2 linked regions of the Acetoanaerobium sticklandii genome follow. The protein of the gene in region 1 interacts with the protein of each later gene in a pairwise test. Links are inferred from orthologs where the notes say so. Each region holds a gene or a part of one and is shown on either strand. Other genes may lie near its edges.

What was found.
Region 2: the proteins of rbsB (region 1) and ileS interact in binary tests that used the Escherichia coli proteins (3 or more experiments, as listed by UniProt). The link is inferred for Acetoanaerobium sticklandii from one-to-one orthologs.

Annotation. Positions count from the first base shown.
Region 1 is NC_014614.1:2,526,792-2,543,800, reverse strand. Bases 988-3,855 are described here. They hold rbsB (ribose ABC transporter substrate-binding protein RbsB), read left to right. Parts: upstream 988-1,893; coding sequence 1,894-2,817; downstream 2,818-3,855. Other genes in these bases: CLOST_RS12190 (glutaredoxin domain-containing protein), read right to left, coding at 3,755-3,855; CLOST_RS12195 (pyridoxamine kinase), read right to left, coding at 2,896-3,723; rbsC (ribose ABC transporter permease), read left to right, coding at 988-1,870. Outside these bases: CLOST_RS13955 (sugar ABC transporter ATP-binding protein), read left to right, coding at 1-934; more of rbsC, read left to right, coding at 938-987; more of CLOST_RS12190, read right to left, coding at 3,856-4,018; CLOST_RS12175 (hypothetical protein), read left to right, coding at 5,329-6,669; CLOST_RS12170 (MerR family transcriptional regulator), read right to left, coding at 6,837-7,565; CLOST_RS12165 (DegV family protein), read right to left, coding at 7,634-8,464; CLOST_RS12160 (pyridoxamine 5'-phosphate oxidase family protein), read left to right, coding at 8,657-9,121; murI (glutamate racemase), read left to right, coding at 9,128-9,946; CLOST_RS12150 (GNAT family N-acetyltransferase), read right to left, coding at 9,967-10,416; CLOST_RS12145 (NAD(P)-dependent malic enzyme), read left to right, coding at 10,660-11,820; CLOST_RS12140 (biotin transporter BioY), read right to left, coding at 11,817-12,383; CLOST_RS12135 (GDYXXLXY domain-containing protein), read right to left, coding at 12,633-13,187; CLOST_RS12130 (DUF2157 domain-containing protein), read right to left, coding at 13,177-14,265; thrB (homoserine kinase), read right to left, coding at 14,339-15,235; thrC (threonine synthase), read right to left, coding at 15,235-16,296; CLOST_RS12115 (Crp/Fnr family transcriptional regulator), read right to left, coding at 16,463-17,009. UniProt on the Escherichia coli protein: Part of the ABC transporter complex RbsABC involved in ribose import. Binds ribose. Also serves as the primary chemoreceptor for chemotaxis.
Region 2 is NC_014614.1:1,991,729-2,005,914, forward strand. What follows is about bases 8,289-11,895. They hold ileS (isoleucine--tRNA ligase), read right to left. Parts: upstream 11,594-11,895; coding sequence 8,489-11,593; downstream 8,289-8,488. Other genes in these bases: CLOST_RS09475 (MATE family efflux transporter), read left to right, coding at 8,289-8,292. Also shown: CLOST_RS09430 (YeiH family protein), read right to left, coding at 1-99; CLOST_RS09435 (LysR family transcriptional regulator), read left to right, coding at 239-1,084; CLOST_RS09440 (uracil-xanthine permease family protein), read right to left, coding at 1,257-2,504; bifunctional pyr operon transcriptional regulator/uracil phosphoribosyltransferase PyrR, read right to left, coding at 2,599-3,132; CLOST_RS09450 (RluA family pseudouridine synthase), read right to left, coding at 3,205-4,125; lspA (signal peptidase II), read right to left, coding at 4,122-4,574; trpS (tryptophan--tRNA ligase), read right to left, coding at 4,592-5,611; CLOST_RS09465 (5'-methylthioadenosine/adenosylhomocysteine nucleosidase), read right to left, coding at 5,613-6,305; CLOST_RS09470 (arsenate reductase ArsC), read right to left, coding at 6,437-6,844; more of CLOST_RS09475, read left to right, coding at 6,961-8,288; CLOST_RS09485 (DivIVA domain-containing protein), read right to left, coding at 11,984-12,436; CLOST_RS09490 (YlmH family RNA-binding protein), read right to left, coding at 12,447-13,232; CLOST_RS09495 (YggT family protein), read right to left, coding at 13,244-13,516; CLOST_RS09500 (cell division protein SepF), read right to left, coding at 13,534-13,977; CLOST_RS09505 (YggS family pyridoxal phosphate-dependent enzyme), read right to left, coding at 13,989-14,186. UniProt on the Escherichia coli protein: Catalyzes the attachment of isoleucine to tRNA(Ile). As IleRS can inadvertently accommodate and process structurally similar amino acids such as valine, to avoid such errors it has two additional distinct tRNA(Ile)-dependent editing activities.

The sequences.
Region 1 (17,009 bases):
AGAACTAGTTAGTGAAGGTAAGAGCGTAGTTTATATTTCACATCGTCTTCCTGAGATATTTCAGATTTGTGATGATATTACTATTTTGAGAGATGGACAGTTTATAGATGAGATGCCAGTATCTGAGATGGATGAAACCATCCTCATTGAAAAAATGGTAGGAAGAAAGCTAGAAGAACAATATCCATATATAGCTCCACTGAGCGATGAAACCTTGATGGAAGTTAAAAATATTAAAAATGAATTTGTATCTGATATTAGCTTTGTAGTTAAAAAAGGTGAAATATTAGGTGTTGCAGGCCTTATGGGGGCAGGCAGAACTGAGCTTGCAAAATCCATATATGGAAGCATCAAATGTGAAATAAAAGATATTATGCTAGATGGGGTCAAGTTTGAAGCCAAAAACGAAAAACAGGCACTACGCCAAGGCATAGTGTATGTTTCTGAGGATAGAAAAAAAGAAGGGCTAGTTTTAGGCATGTCAGTTGCAAAGAATGTTACTATTTCATCTCTAGGACGCTTTTCAAAAGGTCAGCTTATAAACAAGAAGCAAGAAAAAGAAAGTGTACTTCACTATAAGGATGCTATGAGAATAAAAACTCCATCCTTAGACCAGAGCGTAAAGCTACTCAGCGGAGGAAACCAGCAGAAAGTATCTATTGCGAAATCTCTATCAACTCAGCCGAAGATACTTATTATGGATGAGCCTACTAGGGGAGTAGATGTAGGAGCAAAAAAAGAAATTTATGAACTCATGAATGAATTTAAAAGAAATGGACTGGGAATCCTTATGATTTCTTCTGAGATACCTGAGCTACTGGGTGTGTGCGATAGAATTATAGTCATGAGCGAAGGTAAAATTGCTGGGGTACTCAGCAGAGACAAAGCTAACTCTAATGAAATTATGAGACTAGCTATAGGAGCAGGAGTGTGATTTATGAAAAAAATAGATATATCTAAGTTTCAGTCCTTGATTGGGCTTATAGTGTTTTCAGTTATAGTGGCATTTATAAATAGCAGATTTATGACAACTTCGAATATACTCAACATTCTAAGACAAACCTCAATTAATGCTGTTATTGCAACAGGTATGACCTTTGTAATACTAACAGGAGGAATAGATTTATCAGTAGGCTCGATTTTAGGATTTTCTGGAGCAGTTGCAGCTATGATGCTAGCAAGTGGAGTAGACTCTCTTATAGCAATACCCACAGCTCTAGTTGTTGGCTTAATAGCAGGAGGTTTAAATGGAGTGCTTATATCTAAAGGAAAGCTACAGCCATTTATAGTAACCCTTGCAACCATGACCATGTTACGTGGAGCTACATTGGTATTTACTGATGGAAAGCCAATAGGCACAGGTTTTGAAGCAAATTCCAAGCTATTTGCTTGGTTTGGAAATGGGTATGTGCTTGGCATACCAGTTCCTATAATAGTAATCATTGTAACTTTTTTAGTAGCTTTATTTGTTTTGACTCAGACGAAAATTGGAAGATACGTATATGCCCTAGGTGGTAATGAAGAAGCAACTAAGCTATCAGGAATAAGTACAGACAAAGTTAAGATATTTGTATATGCAATAAGTGGTATGATGGCAGCTCTTGCAGGAATCATAATAACATCAAGACTATCTTCGGCTCAGCCTACAGCAGGAAGCGGATATGAGCTAGATGCTATTGCAGCAGTAGTACTAGGTGGTACTTCATTAGCTGGAGGAACTGGAACTATTGTTGGAACAATGATAGGAGCACTTATTATAGGGGTCTTAAACAATGCGTTAAACTTAATGGATGTAAGCTCGTATTTCCAAATGCTTGCTAAAGGGTCCGTTATTTTACTCGCAGTGTTGTTAGATAGAAAAAACAAATAGTATATTTTAAGAGGAGGGTAACAATGAAAAAGTTAGTTTTATCATTTGTGTTACTGGCAGCTTTAGTTTTTAACCTTACAGCTTGCCAAAGTCAGCCTGCAGCAACAGAGGAACCAGCTGCAGAAGAAGCAGCAGGAGCAGCAAAAATTGGTTTGGTAGTATCTACTCTTAACAATCCTTTCTTTGTTTCATTAAAAGAAGGAGCAGAGCAAAAAGCTAAGGATATGGGTATGGAGCTTGTAGTGCTTGATTCTCAAAATGACCCAGCGCAAGAACTTGCTAACGTTGAAGATTTATTAACTCAAGGCGTTTCTCTTATCTTAATCAACCCGACAGACTCAGATGCTGTAGGAAATGCTATAATCGCAGCAAACAACAAAAATATTCCTGTAGTAACACTTGACCGTGGAGCTAATCAAGGCGAAGTTGTATCACATATCGCTTCTGATAACGTAGCAGGTGGAGTTATGGCTGGAGAGCACATAGTTTCACTTCTTGGTGGAAAAGGTAAAGTAGTAGAATTAGAAGGAATCGCAGGAACTTCTGCAGCTAGAGACCGTGGACAAGGCTTTAACGATGCTATAGCGGGAACTGAAATCGAAGTAGTTGCTAAGCAAGTTGCTGATTTTGACAGAACTCAAGGTCTATCAGTTATGGAAAACATCCTTCAAGCTCAACCAGAAATAGATGCAGTTTTTGCTCACAATGATGAAATGGCATTAGGAGCTCAAAAAGCAATCGAAGCATCTGGAAGAGAGATAATCATTGTTGGATTTGATGCTACAGACGATGCTGTTGAAGCTGTCAAAGAAGGTAAAATGAGTGCTACAGTAGCTCAGCAGCCTTCATTAATCGGAGAGCTAGGCGTTGAAACTGCTAAGAAAATATTAGATGGTGAAAGCGTAGAAGACTTTGTTCCAGTTGATTTACAACTAGTAACAGAATAATTTATACTTTCTAATGCATTGTTAAGACACCTTAAATACAAAAAATGACAGGAAGCTATCCTGTCATTTTTTTGCGATTTATAAAATACTGTCTAAATCTTTTTCTATAAATATTCCTTTGAACTTATCTTGGCTATCTATATTCTTTTCTATCAGCCTAGCTACTATATCCATTGCTTTTTTAACGCTTAGTTCCAATGAGGTTTCTTTTAAAAGTTCTCCTATCATTACAGCAGAAAATATATCGCCAGTTCCAGGGAATCTCACTGGAATATAGTCATAAGAGAGATAAAAGTAAGATTTTGATTTGTCATCATAGCCACAAACAAAGTGATTGTTTGAATCTTTTTCAATAATACTTGTTATTACTACAGACTTTGAACCTTGAGATACAAGCTTATCGATTAAAGCATTAATCTCAGATTTTGTTAAGCTGGATTTATCTGTAAATAAACCTGCTATAAAAGCTGCTTCTGTGTAGTTTGGAATCAAAATATCAGCGTAGCTAGAGAGCTCTTTCATATGAACAACAGTTTCGTTAGTTATTCCATTGTAGAGCTTTCCATCATCACCCATAATAGGATCAACGACAACAAGAAGATTAGGGTTGTTTTGTGACTTAATATAGTTAGTTATTATATCTACTTGCTTACTAGATAGAATAAATCCAGTAGAGATACAGTCAAATTGAAATCCTAATTCATTCCAAACTGTAATGGTATTTTCCATATAAGAAGTAGTATCTAGAATTTCAAACTTCCCATAATCAAGAGTATTGGACACCAGTGCAGTAGGAAGATTATAAAGACTATAACCCATCTTAGACAATATAGGGAGCATAGCTGAAAGTGCTACCTTACCATAGCCGGGCAAGTCATTAATAAGTAGAATATTTTTGCTTTTCATCTTTTTCTCCTTGAGCTTACATGAAATTTTCTTATACTAATGACTCTATAGAAGGCTTTTCAAAATAAAGTGCTTCTCCATCATTTATATTTACGCAAGGAATTCCAACCAGGCCTTTAGCTTTTATCTCAGAAAATTCTTCCCTTGTATCTCTGAGCTTTAGAAAGGTTTTTAGATAGAACATATTTTCAGTGATATCAAGGTATATAAAATCTATATTATTTTCCTTTAAATAATCCTGCATAGGCTGACAATCTGGGCAATGCTTACTTCCAAATACAATAATTTTCTTCATGATTTCCTCCTGAATTTAGTATTTTTTCTATTATCACATAAAAATTTCTCTTTAACAAGCAAGGGTAAATTTTATAAAAAGAGAATAATTTACTGAAAATGTATAGATTACAAAAAAGAAAATATTATAAAAAAGTATTGAGTTTTATAGAATTATGGATTAAAATTAAGTATAGATAAATTTTATAACAATTATAGATTTTACTTATTGAAGTTAAGACAATTTTTCATAAATAAAATAGAAATTGCTTACGTTAATGACCTGAAGTCAGCATCACGTATTAATAAATGTTTTTCAATAATAAGCTCATAATTTTAATTATATATTTATAAAGGGAGAAGGAGGGATTAGATGCCTGAACAATTTAAAGCAGGATGCCAGCGTCCAGCGGTTAAGAAAAATGTACCTAAAGAAGAAAGCCCAGAAAATACAGTACTTATTCAAAAGGAGGAGAAACAATCTATGATTAAAGTAGGAAAACCAGCACCAGATTTTAGTGCACCAGCATATTATAAAGGTCAGTTTGCAAATGTAGATTTATCTGAATATAAAGGAAAGTGGTTAGTGCTATGCTTTTATCCAGGAGACTTTACATTTGTCTGAGCTACAGAAGTTTCAGCAGTTGCTGAAAAGTATGATGAGCTTCAAGGTTTAGGAGTAGAAGTTCTTTCTATCAGTGTTGATAGTGTTTTTGTACACAAAGTATGGAATGACCAAGAACTATCTAAAATGGTTAATAAAGACATTCCTTTCCCAATGCTATCTGACCAAGATGGAACCATAGGAAAACTTTATGGAATCTATGATGAAGATGCTGGAGTAGAAACAAGAGGAAGATTTTTAATTGATCCAGATGGCATAGTGCAAGCTTTTGAGGTTGTAACTCCGCCAGTTGGAAGAAACGTATCGGAACTGATAAGACAAGTAAAAGCATTCCAACATGTTAGAAATAGTGGTGGAACAGAAGTTACTCCATCAGGATGGAAACCAGGAAAGAAAACTCTTAAGCCAGGGCCAGACCTAGTAGGAAATGTTTGGAAAGAGTGGAAGGTTCAGGAAGCTTTCGAAGATTAAACATAGAATATAAATGTTAAAAATAAGATTATTGACTTGTAAAAATCTCATTTCTATCAACATGGAAATGAGATTTTTTGTTGTTAATAAAGTAAGATTGCCAATAACTTTTATGAATCTTCAATCATTTTAATATCTAGCTTTATAATCAATTTATCCTTTGTTTTAATTTTGTAATTTATTACCAAATAATCTAAACTATACTTAAAGATATATGAATCTAAAGGGGGATAAATATGAGAAAAATCTTTAATAAAAAGTCAATAATAACTGTTTTTTTAACGATGGCTGTGCTTACTACATCTGTATATGCATTAGATAAAAATGAAGCCTTTAAGGATTTGTTTGATAATAAAAGCCAGTATTTGGATGAAAGCAGTACACATCCTCAGCACAGTGCTCAGCTAAATGGTATAAAAGTCACCTTAGTTTCAATGGCTGGAGATGAAAAAAATGCCTATTTTGTAATTGATTTTGAAAATACAAATGGGAGAGAGTTTAAAGGAAACAATATAGCCTTTGAACAATTTCAAATAAAAATAAATAGACCTAAATTCGTTTGGTTTAATCAAAATATTGGAGTAGAAAATAGTGGAAGCGGTATGTCGTGGAGAGTTGTTAACAGTGAGGATGAGGATTTTGGGAAAAAACCTCGTTTATTTGTAGTAATGTCAGAAAATGACAAAATTGCTGGTGAAACTGGAGAAATAGTAATCGAAAATATAATAGAAGAACTAAATCCAGTATCTTTAGATAATCTATCTAAAAGCAAGCTAGATTTATATAAGCTATATACTGAGAGCACTGCAAATTACAAGCAGACTATAGTCGACAACTCAGAGGAAATAAAATGGGCTAATGAAAATAAAGAGGATATGTACCAGACAGAATATGCGAATAACATACCTAGCCATAAGCTTCAGCCACGAGGTCTAGATAGGCAGATGTTTGAGGATTTGGATGGAGTATTTATAGATAATATTGATTTTGTAGATGGAAAGCTCCATATCGTGACAAGGTTTATTAATCAAAGACAATCCTTCGGACCGACCTTATCACCAAAAGTACAGAGTAAAGACTCGAGTCAGACTGATATAAATCCTATCTACAATATTTTTGAAAGTGCTTCGAATCAAGATAGCTCTTATGGTTATTATGTATATGATATTTCTACGCCAGAAGAGCTAAAACAGTATGATTTATCGGGCTGGTATTCTAAAGAGCTAAACAAAACTCAAGGAGTATGGAAGATACCATTTAATGCAAATTATAAAGTTACAAACAAGAAAATTAAGCTTGATGAAAAAATTAAAATAGATGATGAAGAATCTATAGTTGAATCTGTTTTTATTTCTCCTATATCTATTGAGCTTAATCTGAACGGTAAAAATCCTAATAATGGATATGTAAATTTAAAGGTTTTTGACAAGTCAGGAAGCGAGATTTTTTTAAGTGGCGGATCAAATATGTCTAGCAAAACAAAAGCTACCTATGTGTGGACGTTTATGGAGCCAGTGGATATAAACGCTATAAATAAAATCGTAATAGAGGGTAATGAAATAATGCTAAAAAATTAATTCTCTCAGTTAGATTTTAGATTTTTAAATTTTTGAATCTAAAATTCTACTTCAAAAAAATTAAAGGGTAGCTATATAGCTGCCCTTTAATAATTATGCTTAATCAATATCATTTAAATTTCAAAGCTTTCTGTCACAATTAACAATCTTTTATTTCATTAATAGGTTTATTTTTTCTTATGAGAATAAATTTTCATAGCATCTCTCATAAAAAGTGCAAGACCATCTCCAAATTTATCGATATTTTTTGTGAACCTCTCATCAGCCACATACATTTCGCCTAGTCCTTCGAAAGCCTCTAGTGAGTATGAACCCATATCATTGAGAAAATAAAACCACTTCTCTATTGCAGCTTGAGCTTCGTTTGACTCTGGAGGAAGCTGTCTTAGAGATGCTAGATTTCTATATATAGCGTTCATTTTCTCGCTTAGCTCTGCTTCGTTACCTTTAATTTTGGCTTTTGAGCCATCTACTGCTTTATCGCCCCATTTTTCCCTAGCTTCCTTTTCGTACAAATCGCCTTGAGAAAAATCAAAGCCCTCGAATTTTTCTTTATCTGTCATTGCTATCTCTCCTTTTTGATATCTAATAGTTTTATCAATTGTTTCTACTAGCTTACTTATATGAGCTTGTTTATCAAGCAACATTTTTTTGTGAGCAAGCAAGGCTTTTTCCTTATTAAAACTAGGATCTGAAATAATATTTTTTATTTCTTTAAGGGAAAAACCTAATTCTTTAAAAAACAATATCTGCTGGAGGCAGTCGATATCTTTATCAGAATATATTCTGTAGCCGGCTTCAGTTTTTTCAGGACATAAAAGTCCTATACTGTCATAATGATGAAGTGTGCGCACACTTATACCTACAAGCTCAGACAATTCTTTTATTTTAAGCACTATATCGCCTCCTTGATTTCACTATAAAGGATAACGTAAGGTGAGAGTCAAGTATATTTATTATAAAATTAAAAGGATATTGTGATGCCGCCTTCATTCGTGTAAAGACTGCTAAGCCCAGCCATAGGGACTATAAATACTTTTTTGAAAGGGTAGCGTGATTCTATTTCTTTCTTTAGATATTCTGCTTTTTCACTGGCATAACAATGTGATATTCCCAGAATTTTATCTTCAAAATTGTCGCCCATTTCTCCGATTAATTCTACAAGTCTACGAAGAGATTTTTTCTCACTTCTCACATTTTCGATGAGCTCAACTTCGCCTTCAGGACTAGAGCATAGTATAGGACGGATATTTAGGACATTTGCAATCATACCTTTTAGCTTAGATACCCTGCCGTTTTTTATCATAGTATCAAGACTTCCTAGCTGGAATATATATTTCATGTTTTCGATATAATGTTCAGTTTTTTCTACTATATCTGATTCTGTAAGCTTCATATCGATAAGCTCTTTTAGCTTAACGGCTATCATAGTTTCTTTCACTGACGAGCCTTTTGAGTTAAAAATATGTACAAAGCTGTTTTCAGTTTCTTCTTGGAATAATTCTTTTGCTTTCATTGCAGAATTGTAAGTCCCACTTAGAGCGGCTGTCATAGTTACTACAAATACAGATTTAGCTTCACCAAAGGCATCAATAAAATCCTGAGGGGAAGGGCAAGCAGATTGAGCTGCTTTATCGTGAGCTTTTATAGCTCTCATCATTTCATCAAGGTTTAGGGTTTCGTCGTCCCTAAAATTTTTTTCTCCTACTCTTATGGTAAGCGGAACTAAAGTGACATCGAGCTCTTTTTTTAGCTCAGCGGTTAAATCACAACTACTATCTGCAACTATTTTCATTTTTACCTCACTTAATATTATTATGGTTACCTAGACTAGGACTATTTTCTTAGTCTATAATAGAAATTTTACATAATATAGTATCGACTGGTCAAGCTATTTATTTAGATAGATATGCGAAATTCTTTGAATTCATCATTAGACCATGTATAATATAATATAGTGATTTGAAAAAAGAAAGAGGTGTGAATTATGCAAAGAGAAATGAGAAGAAGTGATAGACAGCTAGCTATAGAGGAAGCGAAAGAAATTTTGACAAAAGCTGAATATGGAAGCCTTGCTACCATAGGGGAAGATGGATATCCATATGTAGTACCAGTAAGCTATGCTTTTGAGGACTCGAGCATCTATATTCATGGGGCTACCGAGGGACATAAATTAGATAATATAAATTTTTCTTCAAAAGTTTCATTTTGCGTAGTTGGAGATACGAATGTACTGCCTTCAAAATTTTCAACCGAATATGAGAGCGTAATAGTATTTGGAAGAGCTAGCATAATTGAGCAAGAGGAAAAGCTACATGCTCTTGAGTGCCTGATAAAAAAATATTCACCTGATTTTATGGATTCAGGGATGAAATATATAGCCAATGATAAGCATAAGACAACTGTAGTAAAAATAGATATAGAAAAAATTACTGGAAAAGCTAGAAGGTAGATGAAAATGAGCAATAAGGAAGAGAGATATAAAATTGGTTTTTTTGATTCTGGGATAGGTGGACTTACGGTGCTTCACAAAGCTCTTGAAATGATGCCTCTTGAAGACTATATATATTATGCAGATACTGAAAATCAACCCTATGGAATTAAAACTAAAGCTGAGGTAAGAGAGCTTGTTTTTAAAGCTATGGATTTTATAGTAAGCAAGAATGTCAAGGCTATAGTAGTTGCTTGCAATACGGCTACTAGCGTAGCAATAGAGGATTTAAGAAAAAAGTATGATATTCCTATAATAGGTATGGAGCCTGCAGTAAAACCAGCAGTCAGGTATACTGATATAGAAAACAAAAAGGTGCTTGTTACAGCTACTAAGCTCACTTTAAAGGAAGAAAAGCTGCATAATCTCATAAGTGCTTTAGATAGCGAAAGTATAGTGGATTTACTGGAGCTTCAAGAATTGGTTCAGTTTGCGGAAAGACTTGATTTTGATGAGACAAGAATAACTAAATATCTTGAGAATCAGTTTAAGGAGATTGATTTAAAGGATTACCAGACATTGGTTTTAGGGTGCACTCACTTTATATTTTTTAAGGATATGATACAAAAGCTTGTGACCAAAGAAATAAGTATAATAGATGGCAACGAAGGGACAATAAGGCATCTTCAAAATATTCTTAGAACTAAAAAAAGTCTCAATCAAGGCAGTGGCAAGGTTGAATTTTATAATTCAGGAGTTATTGCTAAAGAAGGCAAGGATTTAGAAAGATACCAAATATTATTTAGAAGATTAGAGGAAATTGAAAAACTAAGCCTAGGGTATTAGCCTATGCTTAGTTTTTTGTATTATCTATAATTATTTAAAAAAACTTTTTTTAGGTTAATTTGGTGTCTGTCGCCACTATAGCCACAAGAGTGATAAAATGACCTTGAATCTACTTTTGTTTCACCTGATATCAATCTAACACCTGCGGCACTTGTGTCCATAGCCCAAAGCTCTACAGCATTAATTAATTGCTTTGCTACACCAGTATGCTGATATTTAGATGAAACAGCTAAAGCGACTATATTTTTCATAGGAGGCTCAAGTAGTGAATCATAATCATTTGCATGAACATAACCCACAATATCTTCATCTATAGTAGCAACAAATAGTTTGTGCTTAGGGTCTGAAAGAATTTTTCCTAAAGCCATTTTTGTTTGTGAAAGAGGAGTCTCTAATCCCATTTCAGTTCTATTTAAAAGAGTTATATGTTCGAAATCTGAGAAGATGCCTTCTCGAATAGATAAGTTCATGATAGTTTCTCCTTTTACTTTATTTCACATATAATATAATTATAAATCTAATAAGTATAAAAGTTAATGGGTACAAACTATCATAATAAACATATGTAATCATAATGAAATATTTGTGTTAAAATATAAAAAGCTTAAGTCTATTATTTCAAAATAAATTTTTTATGACACACTTTATAATAAAACCGTTTTAATTCGAATAAACATTTGAGAGGGGATATAACGTTGAAGGACTATAACAAAATGGCACTAGAGCTACATGAAAAGAGCAAAGGGAAGATAAGTATAGCAAGCAAGGTGAAGCTTGAATCTAGGGATGATTTGAGTACGGCTTATACACCTGGAGTTGCTGAGCCATGTAGAAAAATAAATCAAAACAAATCAGATGTTTACAAATATACTTCAAAGGGAAATCTTGTAGCAGTTGTTACGGATGGAACAGCAGTGCTTGGTCTTGGAGATATCGGTCCTGAGGCAGGGCTACCTGTTATGGAAGGCAAGGCAATACTTTTCAAAGCCTTTGCAGATGTAGATGCTTTTCCTATTTGCCTTAGCTCTACAGACACTGAGGAGATAATTAAAGCAGTAAAAATGATAGCTCCAACATTTGGAGGAATAAATCTAGAGGATATTTCTGCACCTAGATGTATAGAAATAGAGGAAAGACTGAGAAAAGAACTAGATATACCAGTATTTCATGATGATCAGCATGGAACGGCTATAGTAGTGTGCGCAGGGCTAATCAATGCGCTAAAGCTAGTAAATAAATCCATGAGTGAGCTTAAAATAGCAATAAATGGAGCAGGAGCGGCAGGAAGTGCTATAGTAAAGATGCTACTTAGTTTAGGAGCTACAAATATAATTATTTGTGATACAAAAGGAATATTACATAAAAATGTGGATACAAGAGGAAACTTCTTAAAAGATGAGCTATGCAAGATAACTAACCCTCATCAGATTACAGGGACTTTAGAAGATGCAATGAAGGATGCGGATGTATTTATAGGAGTATCTGCGGCAGATATGGTAAATGAACCTATGGTTAAATCTATGGCAAAGGATTCGATTATATTTGCAATGGCAAACCCAGTTCCAGAAATTATGCCTAATATTGCGATATCAGCAGGAGCTAAAGTAGTAGGAACTGGCCGCTCAGATTTTGCCAACCAAATTAATAATGTACTTGCATTTCCAGGGATTTTTAGAGGTGCTCTAGATGTGAGAGCAAGTGATATTAATGAAGAGATGAAAATAGCAGCAGCCTATGCCATAGCTGATATAATACCTGAAGATAAGCTAAGTCCTGAATATGTAATTCCGGACGCTCTTGATAAAGAGGTAGCAAAACAGGTAGCAAAAGCTGTAGCAGAGGCTGCAATAAAGACTGGTGTAGCTAGAATCTAGCTAAGTATAAGTGATGATTTTATAAGAGATTTTTTAACTGAATATGCAACAGAAGAACCCAAAGCAATTTTGATTATATCGGCAAGTATGAATGGGGTAACTCCTCCTAATAAACCTTGGATTAAAGAAAGCTTAGCAACTAGCATAAGCTGAATTACCCCAAAGGTATAGATAACGAGAAGTCCTGCTACCATACTAAAAAGTATAGTCAGATACTCAGCCTTTGGGTTTTGTTGTTTTGATGCAAAGATTTCAATTAGCCATCCTATGACAAAGGCACTCGCCATAAAACCAAATATGTATCCACCTGTAGGTCCAAGTAGTACAGAAAAACCAGCTTTGCCACCTGCAAATACAGGAAGGCCAACAGCACCTAAAAGCGTATAAACAGCTTGCGAATAAAATCCAAGTCTTTTCCCTAGAACAGCACTAGACATAGTAACTGCAAGAAGCTGTAGAGTTATAGGGACTGGAGTAAAAGGAAGCGGAATAGATACAATAGATAGTATGCAAGTGATTGCTGCAAATAACGATACCAACACTAATTCTCTGACATTTTTCATAGTAGTCTCCTTTAAACAATAAAATTTTAATAAATATAATAGCATCTAAATAATTCTGCTTTAATTATAAGAGATTAACAATACATAGTCAACCTATAAAATTAATAGGTTTACAATTAAATTAAGAAGAAGTACTTTACATAAAGTATTTTGATTTTACTAGAGTACTTACTAAAAAACTCTCAAAATAGATAAGTAATTTAGATTACAATATCAATTTTGAGAGTATATTTTAAAATATCATTCATTCTATTTTTCTTCTATCCTTGAAATATCTTTCAGTGTATAGAAAGGTCCTTGTTTCTTAATTTCTACAACTAGGCTACCTTGTCTTGATAAATTCTCAAGCTCAGTTCCAGTTCCCTCGGGCACATAAAATCTATTTAATCCGATGCTCAGTCTTGCCTTCTTAGCATATTCATCTATATAGAAAAGCTTTGCTTTAATATAATTTGAACCACTAGGTCTATCAGGGACAAGGGATATGGCCTTAAGAGGATTAGAATCTTCTTCATATATTAGATATCCAGCATCGTCGTGTATTTTATAATAGATATTTCCAGATTCATTTACCTTTTCATACATAGATTTGTCAACTAAATCCATATCGAGATTTTCAATTTCATATTGCAAATTTACATAATCTCCTCTAAACAAATCAACTGGGTCGTAAGGAACAGTTTCAAGATATAAGGATTTTCCATAATTTTCAGCAACTAGATGAATAGAGCCAAATCCTATTAATATCAAAAATAAAAGTCCAAGAGCAAGGAGTTTCTTTTTATCTAATTTTTTAATAGTCATCTTTAGATACCCCCTCTCTGCGCTGCTTTTCAAACCAGAAGCCAAAAGCTCCTAAGATTAAGCCAGCAACTATAAAAACGAGGGACTTAGATGCAAATTTTAAAGTAAGGTCAAAATAATATCTAAGAATAACACTGCATATTAGTAGGATGGAGTAAATTTTGCCTTTTTTGAGCCAATATAACAAAAGTAAACTGTAGAAAAATGCAAAGCCTAGAGCTATCATTTCATCGTTTGGCTTTAAAAGATAATAGGTCGAATCTATAGTTAAAAATATTCCAGAAACTAAAATTACAAGTACTCCGATTGAATTAATTACAGCTACAGCATATGGTTTGATGTCTTTAAGATATACCATGATTAAGCCTAATATAAAGAAGCTTGCTAATATTAAATGTTCATCTACTTCTAAGACTATGTTTAGCGTCATCAAGAAGCCAAGCGCTGATATAACAAAAGCTAAGCTAGATAGAAAATTTTCGCCGTGAGCATAATTTAGTTTGTGGTATAAAGCGAAATATATACCAAAGAGTAAAATCAAAGCAAAAATAGGCATATCATAGGTTACTAAAAATGAAAATATAAGCATTTGAGATGCAACTAGTATAACCAAATCTTTGTAGACTATAGCTATAGGAAGTATAGCAAGTCCCCAAATTAGAAGCTCAGCCGTACTTTGAAAAGTTAAGTTGAATATCTGCTGAATTAAAAATATTCCTCCTCCAAATATAAGAATGCTCAAATATAGTAAGCTTCTGGAGGTTTTAGGATAGCTCTCTTCAGTTGCAAGTGAAGCAAAGCTAGATAAAGCTAGAAAAATTAGTACTAAAATAAATTTAAACCATGCAGTTAAATCTTCCCAGTTACTAGCGATAAACGTTAAAATACCTAGTCCAATCAGCACTGAGGCTATACTTAAGATAACTCTAGTAAAGCTATAGGGTGAATGAGCTTCATACATAGCTAGAGAGCTTTGAACCTGAGATTCAGTTAGTATTTGCTTATTATTCAAATATTTAAGCTCAGATGATAAAAAATTGTAGTGGGATTTTGATAGCTTGCGTTTTTCAGTGTCCATAGTTTCACCTTCTTCCTCATTAAAATGATACCTCGTTTAGGAGAATTTGAAACCTATTAAACTGAAATTTGATTTAAATCTTAGAAAGAACTACTCCAGTTCTATCAACATTTAGTAATTCTACTCTAAATAAAGGATCAATAGCTTTTAACTTTTCCTCTATTACAAGCTTTCTGTCTTGGCAATCATCTAAAAATACTCCCATTAGTGTAGAGCCTGAACCACTCATGAATTCTCCGATTGCACCGTTTTCTTTGAAAAGCTCAAATACATAAGTAGCATCTTTTAAAAGAGGCAAGCGATAAGGCTGATGAATCCTGTCACCAAAAGCCGTTCTAAGCAGATGATAATCCTTTAAGTTAAAGGCATTAATCATCATAGAAGCTCTAGACACATTCTGGATGCAATCTGCTCTTGTGTAGTCTTTAGGTAGAACTTCTCTGCTTTGCTTGGTTTCAGTTTTGTAAGGAGGAATAACAGCCATAAATTTCACTCTATCTTCTATAGGAACATGAGTAGTGTAGGGCTTTCCTTCATCCATTACAGAAATAGTCATACCACCTAGAAAGCAAGGAACTACATTATCTGGATGTCCCTCTATTACCCAGGCTTTGTAAGCCAGTAAATCCTTGTCAAAGTCTTTTCCCATAAGAGCATAGGCAAGAGTTAGTCCAGCTACTATAGCAGCGGAACTGCTACCTAGTCCTCTTACCATTGGTATATTACATTTTCTAGCTATAACCTTTACATTTGGGATAGGAAAATCATGCTCCTTAAATACATCTATCATACTTGTATAAATGAAGTTTTCTTTTTCAGGAACTTCCTCTTCCTCGCATTCCCAAATGAAATGAAGTGGTTTATCTGATTCATAAACCTCTACTTCGTTGTACAAATCCAGAGCTATCCCTATGCAGTCAAAGCCTGGCCCCATATTTGCACTTGTTGCAGGTACTTTTACTTTAAACATTATTTATTCCCCCTTAAAATATAATCCTCGATTACCTTGTAATCAGATTTTAAGGTGGCGTATTCATAAGGGTTGTCTAGTATGATGTCACTGTCCTTTAGACCATTTCCAGTTAATACGCAGACTACTTTTGAGCCTTGGTTTACACGGCCCTCATCTTTAGCTTTAATAAGACCAGCTAGAGATATACATGAAGCTGGCTCAGCAAATATTCCTTCTGATGTAGAAAGTAAAAACTGCGCTTTTAAAATATCCTCATCCTTAATTCTATCTATATTTCCGTTGGACTCTTTTATAGCGGCAAGAGCTCTATCACCACTTGCTGGATTACCTATTCTTATAGCTGTAGCAACAGTTTCTGGATTTGAAACTGGATGACCAAGCACTAGTGGAGCACTGTTATATGCTTGAAAGCCCATAAGCTGAGGCAGATTCGAAATTTTTCCAGCTTTATGATATTCATTAAAGCCCTTCCAGTAAGCAGTGATATTACCTGCATTTCCAACTGGAATAAATAAATAATCTGGAGCTACTTTTAAATCATCGCATAGTTCAAAGGCAGCAGTTTTTTGACCTTCTATACGATGAGGATTAAGTGAATTTACCATAGTTATAGGATGATTGCTTGAAATTTCCTTAACCATATCTAGCGCCACATCAAAATTTCCATCTATTGCAAGTATAGTAGCGCCGTAGGCTACAGCCTGAGCCAGCTTGCCTTTAGCTATTTTTCCATCTGGGATAATGACATAGGATCTAAGGCCTGCTCTAGCAGCATAGGCTGCAGCTGATGCAGATGTATTTCCAGTTGAAGCACAAATTACAGCCTTGCTATTATCTTCTACAGCTTTTGTAACTGCACTTGTCATACCACGGTCTTTAAAGGAGCCCGTAGGATTAAGTCCTTCGAATTTAAAATAAAGCTCTATATCTATACCTAGAAGGGTTTCTAGATTATTTGCTCGAATCAGTGGCGTCCTGCCTTCATTTAATGTCACAGGAACCGTTTCTTTATTAAAATTAAAAAATTCTCTGTAGTTATCAATTAAGCCCTTATACATTGTGATATCCCCCTTGATTATATTCCGTAGTTATAAATTTAGTTTTTTACTGGCAAAACGTATTTACTTGAAACACAATAGTAAGCTAGAAAAATACTAATGGAAATATTATAACATAAACAGGAGATGTGTCTAGACAAAAAAATAAACAAGCCATAAGATTTGTTTAAAGTAGGTCTCTTAGGGCTTGTTCATTTAGTATGAGTATTTTCTTGTTTCCTATGAAATCTATATAGCCTAACTCTTTAAACAGCTTAAGCTTTCTAGTCATAGTTTCTCTTGATATTCCAGCATAGCTTCCCATTTCTTCTCGGTTTATGGAAAGTCCAAGCATGATACCTTTGCTATCTTTTGCTCCAAAATCTTTAATCAAATTTAATAAAAGTCCAGCTACCTTTGCATCAGCACTACTAACAGAAAGTCTTTCAACCAGTCGTTCAGCAGCCTTAATTCGCTCATAGGATTTTTCTAGTATCTTCAGAGTAATAGTAGGATTTTTTAGGATTATCTGATCAAAGGTATCCTTTGATAGACAGCTAATAGTCATGTCCTCAAGAGCCTCTGCACTAAATTCAAACTCGTCTTCCTTTAAAAGGTTAAAGGCCCCTATAAAATCACCAGGAGAGTATATATATAGAATCTGTTCATGCCCATCAGATAGATATTTGTAAATTTTCATTCTTCCAGAGCAGACAATATATAGCTTATCAGCT
Region 2 (14,186 bases), 540 kb from region 1 along the record:
CAAATGAATAGGAAGCAGATTTTCTAAAAATCTAGCTACTATTGCAATAACAACTGCTAAAGCCAATCCTGGTAATAAGTCCAATATTTTTTTGCTCATCTTGAGGTCACTCCATTTCTATAATATATTATTGCCTTAATAAGTATGGTATTCTATGAATTGATATTATCATTGTTTTATGATAAATTCTAATTATTATATTTTATTAATCAATAATTTTTTATTATGAGGTGGTTTTGTGTTAGATAGCAGAATATATACATTTTTAAAGCTCTGCGATGTTATGAATTATAGGATTACTGCCGAGGAGCTTAATATGACTCAGCCTGCTGTGACTCAACATATTAAGTTTCTGGAAAACTATTACGGATGTAATTTTTTTAAATACAGCTCAAGAAAATTATCCAAAACTCCTGAGGGAGTATTATTTGAAGCTTATTTAAGATCTGCTGACTATAACCAAGCTACTATAAAAAACCAGCTTTCTAAGAAAATCAAGCAAGCTATACGCATAGGCGCTACAAAAACAATTGGAGATTATGTAATAACAGATAACATTATAGAGCTATTAAATACTAAAGATATTGATTTGTCTCTTTATGTTGATAATACTAGCAATTTACTTGATGCTTTAAATCACAAAAAAATTTCATTGGCTTTAATAGAGGGTTTTTTTGACAAGGCTCACTACGAATATAAACTGCTAAGAGAAGAAGCCTTTATAGGAATCTGTGCTAAAAACCATTCCTTTGCAGGCAAAGAAGTACCTATCGAATCATTATTTGATGAGAATCTTATAATTAGAGAAGAAGGTTCTGGCACTAGAGCAATTCTAGAACAAATCTTAATAAACAATAATCATTCTCTTGATTCATTTAAAACTACAACTTGTATCAGCAGCTTTGAGGTTATAAAAAAGCTTGTTATTTACGAAGCTGGAATTTCATTTGTTTATAATGCTGTTGCAAAAAGCGATTCTAATCTTATGACCTTCAAAATAAAAAATAATCATATAACAAGAGAATTTAATTTTGTGTATCTTAAAAATACTGATGCTAATAAATATATATCCTATTTCGAATGATAAACAGAGCTATTTACACACAATTTTTATTCCAAAAACTAATAAAATACCTCCCAGCAGAAAGTATAATAATTAGACTCTCTAATTTGGAGGTATTTTATAGTTGATTATTTATACTATTAAAATTTATTTAATATAGTTTTTAGTTTTGTTTATAACTCTAAATGATTTACTATTTCGCTACACTATATATTATTTTATTAAGAATTACTCCAACTAAAGCCGCTAAGCTAAGTCCTGCTATACTAACTTGCTCAGTTACAGGGATTGCAATATTGATTCCAACATTCCCACCTAGACCTATTATCAAAATAACAACCATTATTATAATATTCTTTATATCCATTTTAATCTTACTATCTCTTATTGTTCTAACACCAATAAGTGAAATCATACTAAATAACATAAGTGATATTCCACCCATTACTGAGGTAGGAATACTTTGAAGGAAGCCTCCTACTTTTCCTATAGTACCTAAAACTATTGCTATAACAGCTGTAATTCTAAGTATAGAAGGGTCGTAGTTTTTAGTTATTGCAAGTACTCCTGTGTTTTCTCCATAAGTAGTATTTGCAGGTCCTCCTAAAAATCCAGCAACCATTGTAGCCAGTCCATCACCAATTAAAGTTCTGTTTAGCCCTGGATCTTCCATGAAGTTTTTTCCAACCACTGTTCCATTAGTTGTAATGTCTCCTATATGCTCCATAAACACCGCTAATACAACTGGTGCAATTATCGATATAGCTCCTATATCAAATTTAGGCATTGTAAATGCTGGCATACCGAACCATCCTGCACTTGTAATAGAACTTGTATCTAAAACTCCCATCTGCCAAGATAATAAATATCCTACAAATACCGCTGTAATAATAGCAAGTTGCTTAAAAAATCCCTTACCGAAAAATGTAATTAAAAGTGCAGTTGCAAGTGTAATTCCAGCTAATATGAAATTACTTGATGCCATTGAAAATGCTACTGGTACTAGATTTAAACCTATAACTACTATCATCGGCCCTATAACTTGAGATGGAAAAAAGCTTTTAACTTTATCTACTCCTATAGCTGCTACGATTAGAGACATAAGTACATACATCATCCCTGCAACCATTATTCCACCTTGAGCATATGCTAAATCTCCATATATTTCGCCAACTGATATAATAACAGGTATAAAAGCAAAACTTGAACCTAAAAATACCGGCACTTTACCCTTTGTACATAAATGAAAAATAAGGGTTCCAATACCGGCACATACAAGTGCAACCGAGCTGTTCATTCCTGTTAATATTGGTACTAAAACAGTAGCGCCAAACATAGCAATAAGATGCTGAGCTGCAAGTATTATTCTTTTTAATTGATTAAATGCTGTACTTACTGATTGAGTGTTAACTTCTGAAACATTAATAGCTTTTTCTGACATTATCTTTTCCTCCTTATGATTACGTGCGAGGAGAAAGACTATATTTTCTCCCCTTTTCAGCCTCCCTGGACTGATTTAAAAGGTTAACATTATATTACTCATTTATTGAAACATAGTTTTTGCCATCAACATCTTCAATGCTGACTTTAATAACCTCTAGCTTTGATGTAGGGACATTCTTTCCTACATAATCTGCTCTTATCGGTAGCTCTCTATGGCCTCTATCGATTAACACAGCTAGCTGAATAGTAAGAGGTCTTCCAACATCCATAATAGCATCAAGTGCTGCTCTTACAGTTCTTCCTGTATATAGCACATCATCTACTAATACAATGATTTTTTTTGTCACATCAAATCCCAAATTGGATTCCTTTACGACAGCTTGATCAGCTTTTTCAGATAAATCATCTCTATAAAGTGAAATATCAAGCTCGCCAACAGTGACTTTTTTACCTTCAATTTGTTCTATTTTTTTTGCAATTCTCTTGGCAAGTGGGACTCCTCTAGTTTTAATTCCTACTAGAGCTACCTCATCTACACCTTTGTTTTTTTCAATAATTTCATGGCCAATTCTAGTTATTGCTCTATCCATAGCCTTGTCATCCATAATAAGAGCTTTTTCTTGCATCTTATCCCTCCTTTAATGGATTTTTTGAAGCCTCCATTAAATTCTCTAATGATTATACCTTTTTACTACAGTTTAATCAAGTAAAAATCTTTGCAAAAATGATTTAAAAATTTCTGGCTCTTCTTTTTCAAATAACATAAACTCACCAGTTACTGGATGAACAAAGCCAAGAGTCTTAGCATGAAGAAGCTGTCCTTGGGCTTTAAACTTAGAGTTATGAGGACCATATAGGGTGTCCCCAACAAGTGGAAGCCCTTTACTTGCCATATGCACTCTAATCTGATGAGTTCGTCCTGTTTCTAAATTTGCCATAGCATACGAATAGTTTTCGTTAGACTTTATTTTTGTTATATGAGTAACCGCATGCTTGCCATCGCTGACTACAGCCATTTTCATTCTGTCTCTTGGATTTCTTCCTATTGGTGCATCTATTGTAAATTCATCTGCCTTTATATTGCCATGACATATAAAGGTATACGTTCTTTGAACTGTGTGCTCCTTAAGCTGCTCACTTAGTCCTCTATGAGCTATATCACTTTTAGCAATCATAAGTAGTCCAGATGTATCCTTGTCAATCCTATGTACTATTCCAGGGCGAATTATTCCATTTATAGACGAAAGCTGTCCTTTGAAATGATACATAAGAGCATTTACAAGGGTATGATTTGCATTTCCAGCTCCAGGATGAACTACCATTCCTCTTTCCTTATATACAACAGCTAAATCTTCATCTTCATATAAAATTTCTATAGGAATATCCTCTGCTTCGATAACTAGCTCTTTTGCTGGAGGAATTAAAATGCAAATGTTATCTAATTGAGCAACCTTGTAGCTCGATTTTTCTATCTTATCATTCACCGTAACTTTTTTATCTTTTATGAGCGACTGGATATAGGTTCTAGATAAATCACTAAGCGCAGATGAGATAAACACATCTAGTCTTAAGTCCTCTTCTTCCTCATCCACTATAAAATATTTTTTTTCTTCTATCATATTTTCTCCAAAATTTCTTTGTCCTTAATAATTAAAAAAATGAGCAATATCCCACCGACTACAACGCAAATATCAGCAAAATTGAATACAAACTGCCAAATACCTCTAAAATCAAACATATCAACTACAAATCCAAGCCATATTCTGTCAATTAGATTTCCTATAGCCCCAGCAGTTATTATGCTTAAAACAAAGGTTAGCTTTTTATCTATATTTTTATTTTTTTTAGTAAAATAAATCATGTAGCCTACAACTACCAATGTTATTAAAACAAAAAACCATGTTTTATTTTGAAGCATTCCAAAAGCTGCTCCTCTGTTTTCTACATAGGTAAAATGAAAAAAACCATCAATTACAGGATATGATTCAAATTTTGTGAGCTTTGTTCTAGAAATCCATTTTATAGCTTGGTCTATTATTATTAGAATGCTAATTAATGTAAAGTACATCTACTTTTTCCTTTCACCTATTCAAATCTTTTAGCTTGAACAAATCCTACTTTTCTATAAACCTTATCTAAAGTTTTTCTAGCCTTATTATGTGCCTTTGCCGCACCTTTTGCATAAATTTCCTCTAGATAGTCTTTATTCTCCATAAGATATTCGTATTTTTCTCTTACAGGTCTTAGTCCCTCAACTATTACTTCTGCTGTCTCTCGCTTAAAGTCACCATAGCCTTTACCCTCGTATTTACTTACTATAGCTTCCGTAGACTCCCCTGTGAAGGTTGAATATATGTTAATGAGATTCTTTATCCCTTTTTGCTCATCGTTATACGCAACAATCCCTATAGAATCAGTTACAGCTCTTTTTATTTTGTTTGTGATAGCATCGGCTGAATCTAACATGAGAATCGTAGCATTAGGATTCTCATCTGATTTTGACATTTTTTGGCTCGGCTCCTGAAGACTCATTATTCTAGCTCCCTCTTTAGGTATAAAACCTTCTGGAACTATAAAGGTATCGCTGTATCTTGAGTTGAATCTCTGTGACAAGTCTCTTGCAAGCTCTAAGTGCTGTTTTTGGTCCTCACCAACAGGAACTAGGTCAGTTGAATATAGTAGTATATCCGCAGCCATAAGTACAGGGTAGGTAAATAAACCTGCGTTTAAATTCTCAGCTTTTTTCTGAGATTTTTCTTTGAACTGAGTCATTCTATTTAACTCGCCCATATAGGTCATAGTATTTAACACCCATGAAAGCTCAGCATGCTCAGGCACATGAGATTGAATAAATAAAGTGTTTTTCTCAGGATCAATTCCACTTGCAATGTACTGAGCTAGCACATCTAAAGTCGTTTTTCTCAAATCCTTTGGAACTTGTGGAACTGTTATGGCATGAAGGTCTACAACGCAGTAATAACAATTATATTCATCTTGTAATGCTACCCAATTTTTCATAGCTCCTAGATAATTTCCAAGAGTTAGTTTTCCAGATGGCTGCATGCCGCTAAATATAGTTTTTTTATCCAATTGTAATCCCTCCATTCTACTTAGTTAGCATATTGAGTATAAGTTTTTTTGAATTCTTTGCTGATTCAAATACAAACTCATCGAAATTACTTGGTGCCTCACCGTTTGCTTTATCACTCATAGCTCTTATTACTAAAAATGGCATTTTATTAAGCATACAAACATGAGCTATTGCTGCTCCTTCCATTTCTGCGCAGTCTGCATTAAATTCTGCTTGAAGAGCATCTTTAAGCTCAGAAGAAGAAACAAACACGTCTCCCGAAACTACTATGCCTTTTTTTACATATACATCCTTTAAATCCTTTGCCGCAACAGATGCCATATCTATTAGCTTATCATCAGCTATAAATATGCTCGAATCCATTCTCGGAATCACACCTTTTTTATGTCCAAAAGCAGTAACATCAAAGTCATGCTCAATAAGCTTCGTCGATAATACTATATCTCCTATTTCTAAATCATCAGCTATAGCTCCAGCTACTCCTATATTTATAATAGCCTTAACTTCAAATCTATCTATAAGTATTTGAGTGCACATAGCCGCATTTACTTTTCCAATGCCTGAACGAACCACGACTAAATCAGTGTCATTGATTCTCCCCATATAGAATGTAAGTCCAGCTACTTCTGAAACTCTTATATCATTCATGAGCTCTTTCACTAGAGTTATTTCTTCTTCCATTGCTCCTATTATGCCAAACTTATTCATACAAGCCTCCTAAAATTTACATTTATGATTTACTTTCTATTATAAGTATATTAATCCTTCAAAGTATATCATAAAATTAAATTCTTTGGATAAAATACTCTAAAATTCCCAGCAAAATCGAGCAAAGATAATTATAATTGAATTTCCTTGGATTTTACTTTTTCTATTAGTTCCTCTACTTTTTGCTTTATAATATCTCTAGTCGTCCTATAGCCATCGATAGGTCCTCCTGAAGGGTCATCAAGTCCCCAATCCTGCATAAACTTATTCGGTACAAAAGGACAAACTACATTGCAACCCATAGTAATTAATATGTCTAATTCATAAGGTATGTCTGATAGCAGTTTGGGTTTATGACTACCTATATCTACCCCAGCTTCTTTCATCACTTCTACGGCTAGTGGCTTTACTTCATGATACTCCTGTGTTCCAGCTGAGTACACTTCAAAAATATCAGAGCCTAATTCCTTTGCCCAGCCTTCTGCCATTTGGCTTCTACACGAATTGTGAACACAAACAAATGCTAATTTATACTTCATAAGAGCCTCCTTCATATCGATAAAAATCGATTTATATTCTTGTATATAGTATAGATAGATTTTGATATAATGTAAAGTGACTTTGTATTAAATAAGAATCCATACTGGAGGATACCATGAATCAAGACTTAGAATCAAAAAAAATACCTGCCTTACTTTTCCAGCTATCTCTTCCTGCTATAACCAGCATGCTTATTTCTGCTGTTTATAATATAGTTGATAGAATATTTGTAGAAAAAATAAGCCCCCTTGCACTTTCAGGTGTTGGTATAACTATGCCAATTCAGATACTTCAAATGGCTTTTGTATTATTAATAGGTATAGGTTCTTCTACCCTTATTTCTATTAAGCTCGGAGAGAAAAAACCTCACGAAGCGGAAGTAATCCTACATCAAGCATATAAATATATCATGATTGCCATGGCTATTTTTTCTGTGATTATAATTGTTTTTATGAATCCTATACTAAATATTTTAAAGGTTTCAAGTGATGTTTATCCTTATGCAAAAGACTATATTTTTATAATGGTTATAGGTTCAATTTTTGGACTTCCAGGTTTTTGTCTCAATAACTCTCTAAGAGCAATCGGCAAAGCTTCTGTATCAATGAAAATAGTAGTTTCAAGTGCTTTACTTAATATAATTTTAGATCCGCTTTTTATCTTTACTTTTAATATGGGTATAAAGGGAGCCGCCCTAGCTACAGTAATCTCACAAACTTATGTTACTGTCCTTGTATTTTGGCTATTTGCAAAATCAAAGAATTTTCCAATCAACTTAAAATTTGCAATGCCCGTAGAAAAATCTTTTTTTAAGGAAATCATAGAAAATGGCGCCCCTTCTTTTTATATGCAGATATTCGCTACATTTGTAAATATTATTTTTAATAGGTCAGTAGTTGAGTATGGAAATGATTTATACTTGGCAGCAATGACAATAGTTCAGGCAATATACAGTTTCTATCATATGGTTGTAGTAGGAATAATACAGGGTGCTCAACCCATAAACGGATATAATTTTGGAGCAAAAAGATATGACAGGGTGAGAGAAACTCTTATTTTAACTCTAGGTTCATCATTTATTATATCAATTAGTATATTTGCCATAATTCAGTTTTATCCTTCTCTATTGTCAGGTATTTTTACATCTGATAAAGAACTTCTAAAGCTTACAAATTATTCTATGAAGCTATATTTATTTATGCTTCCACTTATAGGCCTTCATACAGTAAGTTCTCAATATTTTCAAGCTGTAAGCAAACCTAAAAAAGCTAGCATTTTATCTTTGCTTAGATACGGAATGATACTTATTCCACTTTTATTTATACTCCCACGTTTTTGGGGTATCCAAGGAGTATTTATAAGCAATGTTATATCTGATTTTATAGCTTCATCTGTAGCAATCTTTTTTATATCAAAAGAGCTTTATTATCTTAAATCAAATTTATAGGTATAGCTTAATAAATATACTATTGTCTAATATAAATTAATATGAACATTTCATTATAGCAATATCATAATTACCATAGAAAACTTAAACTTTTTTATTTAAAAAAGGATTCAAACTTTGATGTTTGAATCCTTTTTAATACCAAATGGACAATAAAGTAAACCTATATCTATAACAAATCTATATTTCTTTATAATTATTGTTTTTCAACAGCAATTTTAGCATCATGTCCATTAATTACATCTTCTTGCATATTGCCTGTTTCACCTTTTACTATTTCTACAGCTAAAGTTTCATCCTTGATGTAATCAGTGTGAATCTCTATAGCCTTTGCAACTTCTTCTGTGGAAGTAAAGTAAACTTTTATCTTATCCATCATTTCTAAATCTTGAGCTTTTCTCATTTGTTGGATTTTTGATATAAATTCTCTAGCAAAGCCTTCATTTATAAGCTCTGGAGTTAGATTAGTATCAAGAACTATAAATAAGTTGTTTTCTGTAGCAACGTCAAAGCCTTCTTTAGGAGATACATTTATAAGCACATCGTCTTTAGTAAATGTAAAGCTTTCTCCTGCTAAGTCAAAAGCAATTGAGTCTCCATTTTGAAGCTTATTTACTGCTTCTGGAGCATCTAGTGCTGAAAGCTTACTTGAAAATTCCTTAAGCTTAGGTCCTAGAGCTTTTCCTAATGTTGTAAAGTTAGGCTTTAAGCTGAAATTCATATATTGATTGATATCTTTAGAGAAAATAACCTCTTTAACATTTAGCTCTTCTTCTATAAGCGGAAGCAAATCTTTCATTATAGCTTCATAAGATGCATCTATATATGCTTTTCCTATAGGCTGACGAACTTTGATTTTAGCGGCTTCTCTAGATGCTCTTCCTAGTGTAACAAGGTTTTTAACAAGGTCCATCTTATGCTCTAGCTTTTCATCTATAAGCTCATCGTTACATCTTGGGTAGTGGCTTATATGAACAGATAATTCTCCAGTTAGCTTTCTATAAAGCTCTTCAGATAAAAATGGTGAAAACGGTGCAACCATCTGAGCTATTCCAACTAAAACCTCAAAGGTTGTATTGTAAACAGATTTTTTATCTAAAGTAAGCTCAGTATCCCAGAAACGTCTTCTGCTTCTTCTGATGTACCAGTTTGATAAATCTTCATTGACAAAATCTTGAATTGCTCTAACAGTTTTTGTCATGTCATATCTATCAAGCTCAACTTCCACATATTTCTTTAGGTTATTGTATTTTGAAAGTATCCATCTATCTAGCTCAGGTCTTTCATTGTAAGGTATGAAAAACTCCTTAGGGTCTATATTGTCTGTGTTTGCATATAATGAGAAGAAGTTATATACATTTTTAATTGTCCCAAAGAACTTGCTTTGAACTTCTTTAAGTGCATCCACATCAAACTTAGTAGGAGTCCATGCAGGAGACACATAAAGTAGGTACCATCTTAAAACGTCCGCTCCATACTTATCAAACATTTCAAACGGATCTACAGTGTTTCCTCTTGATTTACTCATTTTCTTGCCATCTTTATCTAGTATAAGGTCATTTACTAGTACATTTTTGTATGGTGATTTTCCCATTACAAATGTAGATATAGCAATAAGAGAGTAGAACCATCCTCTAGTTTGGTCTATTCCTTCACAAATAAAATCAGCTGGGAATAACTCATCAAAATTTTCCTTGTTCTCAAAAGGATAATGATGCTGTGCAAAAGGCATTGAGCCTGAATCAAACCAGCAATCTATAACATCTTTAACTCTAGTCATTTTTTCATTACATTTAGGGCAATTTATATGAATATCATCTACGTATGGTCTATGAAGTTCAATTGACTCATCTATTGGCTCTATTGACTTTTCTACTAATTCACTAATTGAGCCTATTGACTCTTTATGTCCACAACTGCAAGTCCAGATGTTAAGTGGAGTTCCCCAGTATCTAGAACGTGATATCGCCCAGTCGTTTACATTTTCTAACCAGTTTCCAAATCTCTTTTCTCCTACATAATCTGGGAACCAGTTAACTGTATTGTTATTGCTTACTAGCTGGTCTTTTAGTTTTGTCATTTCTATATAATAGCTTGGCTTTGCATAATATAGAAGTGGTGTCTGGCATCTCCAGCAGTGAGGATAATTGTGGTCCATTTTTTCTTTACTGTAAAGCTTGTTTTCTGCAGCTAGCCACTTGATAATATCTACATCCAAGCCTTCTTCCATTACAAATCTGCCATCCCAGATAGTACCTATATACTTTCCATCTTCGCCTACTGGCTGAACCACTGGAAGACCATATTTTCTTCCAACATTGTAGTCATCTTCACCAAATGCAGGAGCTGTATGAACTATACCTGTACCATCTTCTGTTGTAACATAATCGCCAAGCACAACAAAGAAAGCTTTTTTGTCAGGCTTTACAAATGGCATAAGTTGCTCGTACTCAATATACTCAAGGTCTTTTCCTAGGATTTCCTCTAAAACAGTATATTCACCTTTTAATACCTTTGGTGCAAGTGTTTTTGAAAGATAGTATATTTCATCTTCTTGCTTTACTTTTACATAAACTTCTGTTGGCGATACTGCAAGTGCTACGTTTGATGCTAGAGTCCAAGGTGTAGTTGTCCATGCAAGGAAATATTCATTTTCTGCATCTTTTCTTTTGAATTTAGCAATCAAAGTATTTGTTTTAACTTCTTTGTAGCCTTGAGCAACCTCGTGTGAAGCAAGTCCTGTCCCACAACGAGAGCAATATGGAAGAATTTTATGCCCTTCATAGATATAGCCTTCTTTATGGAATTTATCTAAAATCCACCATACAGATTCTATATAATTGTTATCCAGAGTGATATATGGATTATCCATATCGATAAGATAACCCATTCTTTCTGTCATCTGTCTCCACAAACTTTCATACTCAAATACAGATTTTCTACAAGCCTCATTGAATTCTTTAATTCCATATTCCTCAATCTCTTGCTTTGAGCCAAGGCTTAATTTTTTTTCTACTTCAATCTCAACAGGTAGTCCATGAGTGTCCCATCCTGCTTTTCTCTTAACCTGATATCCGCTCATAGTCTTATATCTACATACAGAATCTTTAAGTGTCCTAGCTAAAACGTGGTGGATTCCTGGCTTCCCATTTGCAGTTGGAGGTCCTTCGTAAAATACAAAAGACGGAGAATCCTCTCTAGCCTCTACACTCTTTTTTAGCAAGTCAATTTCATTCCAAAATGCCGTTAAACTTTGTTCATTATCTTTTACTGCAGCATTATTCAAATTCTCAAACTTCATAATATATCTCCCTTCAAATCATATTCAAAATGTAAACCCTTATTATTTCCACAATAAGCTTATAAAATACACTTATATTATCTGCACAAAAAAATCCCTGCAAAAATGCAGGGACGAATAATTCCGCGGTACCACCCTAGTTGTTCATGGCATATAACCAGAACCTCTCAAATGCACTTAACACGTGCAAGATGAAAAAATCTACTAAATAAAGAATTCTTATTTTCGATTTTTTAGCTCCTAGGTGATTTTCACTGATAATCCTATGTAGAGTTCCCACCTCTTCCTCTACTCTCTGAAATATTTATATCAGTTACTCTCCTAATCATAGCCTTTTTGTATTCATATTTAGTGATTATTTTATACTATATTGCTAAAAAACGCAAGAATTTATTCTATATCTTTGAATGTCTCTTCAATACTTGAAATTCCATCTTCTAGCAAGGATTTAAATTTTCCTTTAAATACTACAAATTCTTTTCTGATGTTTTCGTAATCCTTTTTAATTTGAATAACATCGTTGTTTGCCTGTTCTACAATTTTCTTCGCTTGATGATAAGCCTCATCAATTATAAGCGATGATTTTCTCTGAGCACTTGCATTTACTTCCTCAGCAGTCTGCTGAGCTACAATGAGAGTTTCCTTTAAAGTCTCCTCTATGGTTTTATATCTTTTAATCTGCTCCGTCAGTGCATTTAACTTATCTTTAAGTTCTATATTTTCTCTATAAAGATTCTCATATTCTTTTTTGATTTCATCTAAATAACTATCAACTTCATTTTCGTTATATCCTCTTAAGCCTTTTTTAAATTCTTTGTTTTCTATATCAAGTGGTGTAATCATATATATCCTCCTAAAGTACTTTTTTTACCCTAGCCCTCATTCTGCCTTTTTTAGTTTCAGATATAACTTCATCAAAAATAGCTCTTCCATATCCTTTAAGTGATATCAAAGAGCCGTCCTTAATTTCTCTTGAATTTGTAGTAAATAGCTCAAAATCCACATACAATCTTTCTTTTAATATATATTCTTGAATTTTGGCCCTAGAAAGATTGAAAATTTCAGAAACTACAGCATCAGCTCTTCTCGAAGAAGTGGTGATAATTTTTTCTTGATAATTTGGTATAGATTCTTCAAAATCGTCTTCATCTATTATTTTGGCTGTTATTGAAGCCTTATTTATAGAAGTTAGGTTAAACATTATATAGTGGCTTACATTTTTGTCTGCTATTATATAAGCGCAGGCTTCATGAACGTGAATATCTCCTAGCTTTTCCCTTTTTATCCCTAGAGCTAATAATGCCCCTAAATAGTCTCTATGGCTGAGCTTATTAAATTTAAAATTTCCGCTTATTTTTATAATATCATAGGGTTTTTCTAAAGATTCCTCTGCTATATATTCTGGAAATATCTGAATTATACTCCTTTCGGGCATAGCTGAAGGACTACACTCTCTAAACCCTATAGAATCTAGTCCCTTAAGAATCGATATGAAGTTCTTTTTTTCAAAAGGGTTCATAAAGTCAGTATTTCTAATGTCATAATTGTCAATGACCCCTTCAGCCTTAGAAAGATTTTTAATTATAGTTTTTTTTAGTTCAACATTTTTTATAAAAGAAGTTAGCTTTTCTTTATCCATTTAACTCTCACTTATAAAATAAACAATAATCTTAAAACTACATTTCTAACAAAACTTAGAAGGAACAAGACAATTATAGGTGAAATATCTATTGGTCCAAGATTTATGTATCTTGCAGTAAATTCTCTAACTGGCTCCATTATAGGCTCAGTGATATTATAAATAAATTTCACTGGCTTAGAATACATATTTACATTTGGAACCCATGACAATATTACTCTTATTAGCACCAATAGTTGTACGATTTCAAAAAAATAATTAACAGCTGTCCTAATTGCCCACATCTAAAATCTCCTTTTGTCTACCATCTAAATAGACCTTTACTTTCAAGCTCTTTTTTAATGTTTCCATCGATATCGATATTCGAAGGAGCAAGAACAAATATAGCTTTTGATATCTTTCTAATATCTCCATCCATAGCATAAATAGCTCCATTTAAGAAATGGAAAATAGTTTTTGAAACTTCTGGATCATGGATATTTTCAAGATTTACAACTACAGCATTTCTAGTTTTTAAGCTATTAACTATAGTAGGTGCATCATCATATGATGTTGGTTCATAAACTATGACCTTCATCTGCTGCTGATTAGGATTGATATTTACAACCTTATTTGATGAAGCCTTTGAAATAATTGGTGCTACAGAAAGGTTTTCCTCTTCAAAATATTCATCATCCTCAAAATCATCTTCTCGTAATCCTCCAAAAAGGAAGTCTTTAATCTTTCCTGATAATTTTTCTGCCATAACTAATCCTCCTATACATAATTTCTTTCACCAAAAATGCCTGTTCCTACTCTTATCATATTAGAGCCTTCTTCTATTGCTATTTTATAGTCATTGGTCATGCCCATCGAAAGATACTTCATCTCAACATTTTCAAGTGCTAAACTTGACAATTCATCAAATAGGCTTTTTAACTTTTTAAAATAAGGTCTAGTTTGCTCAGGTTCAGC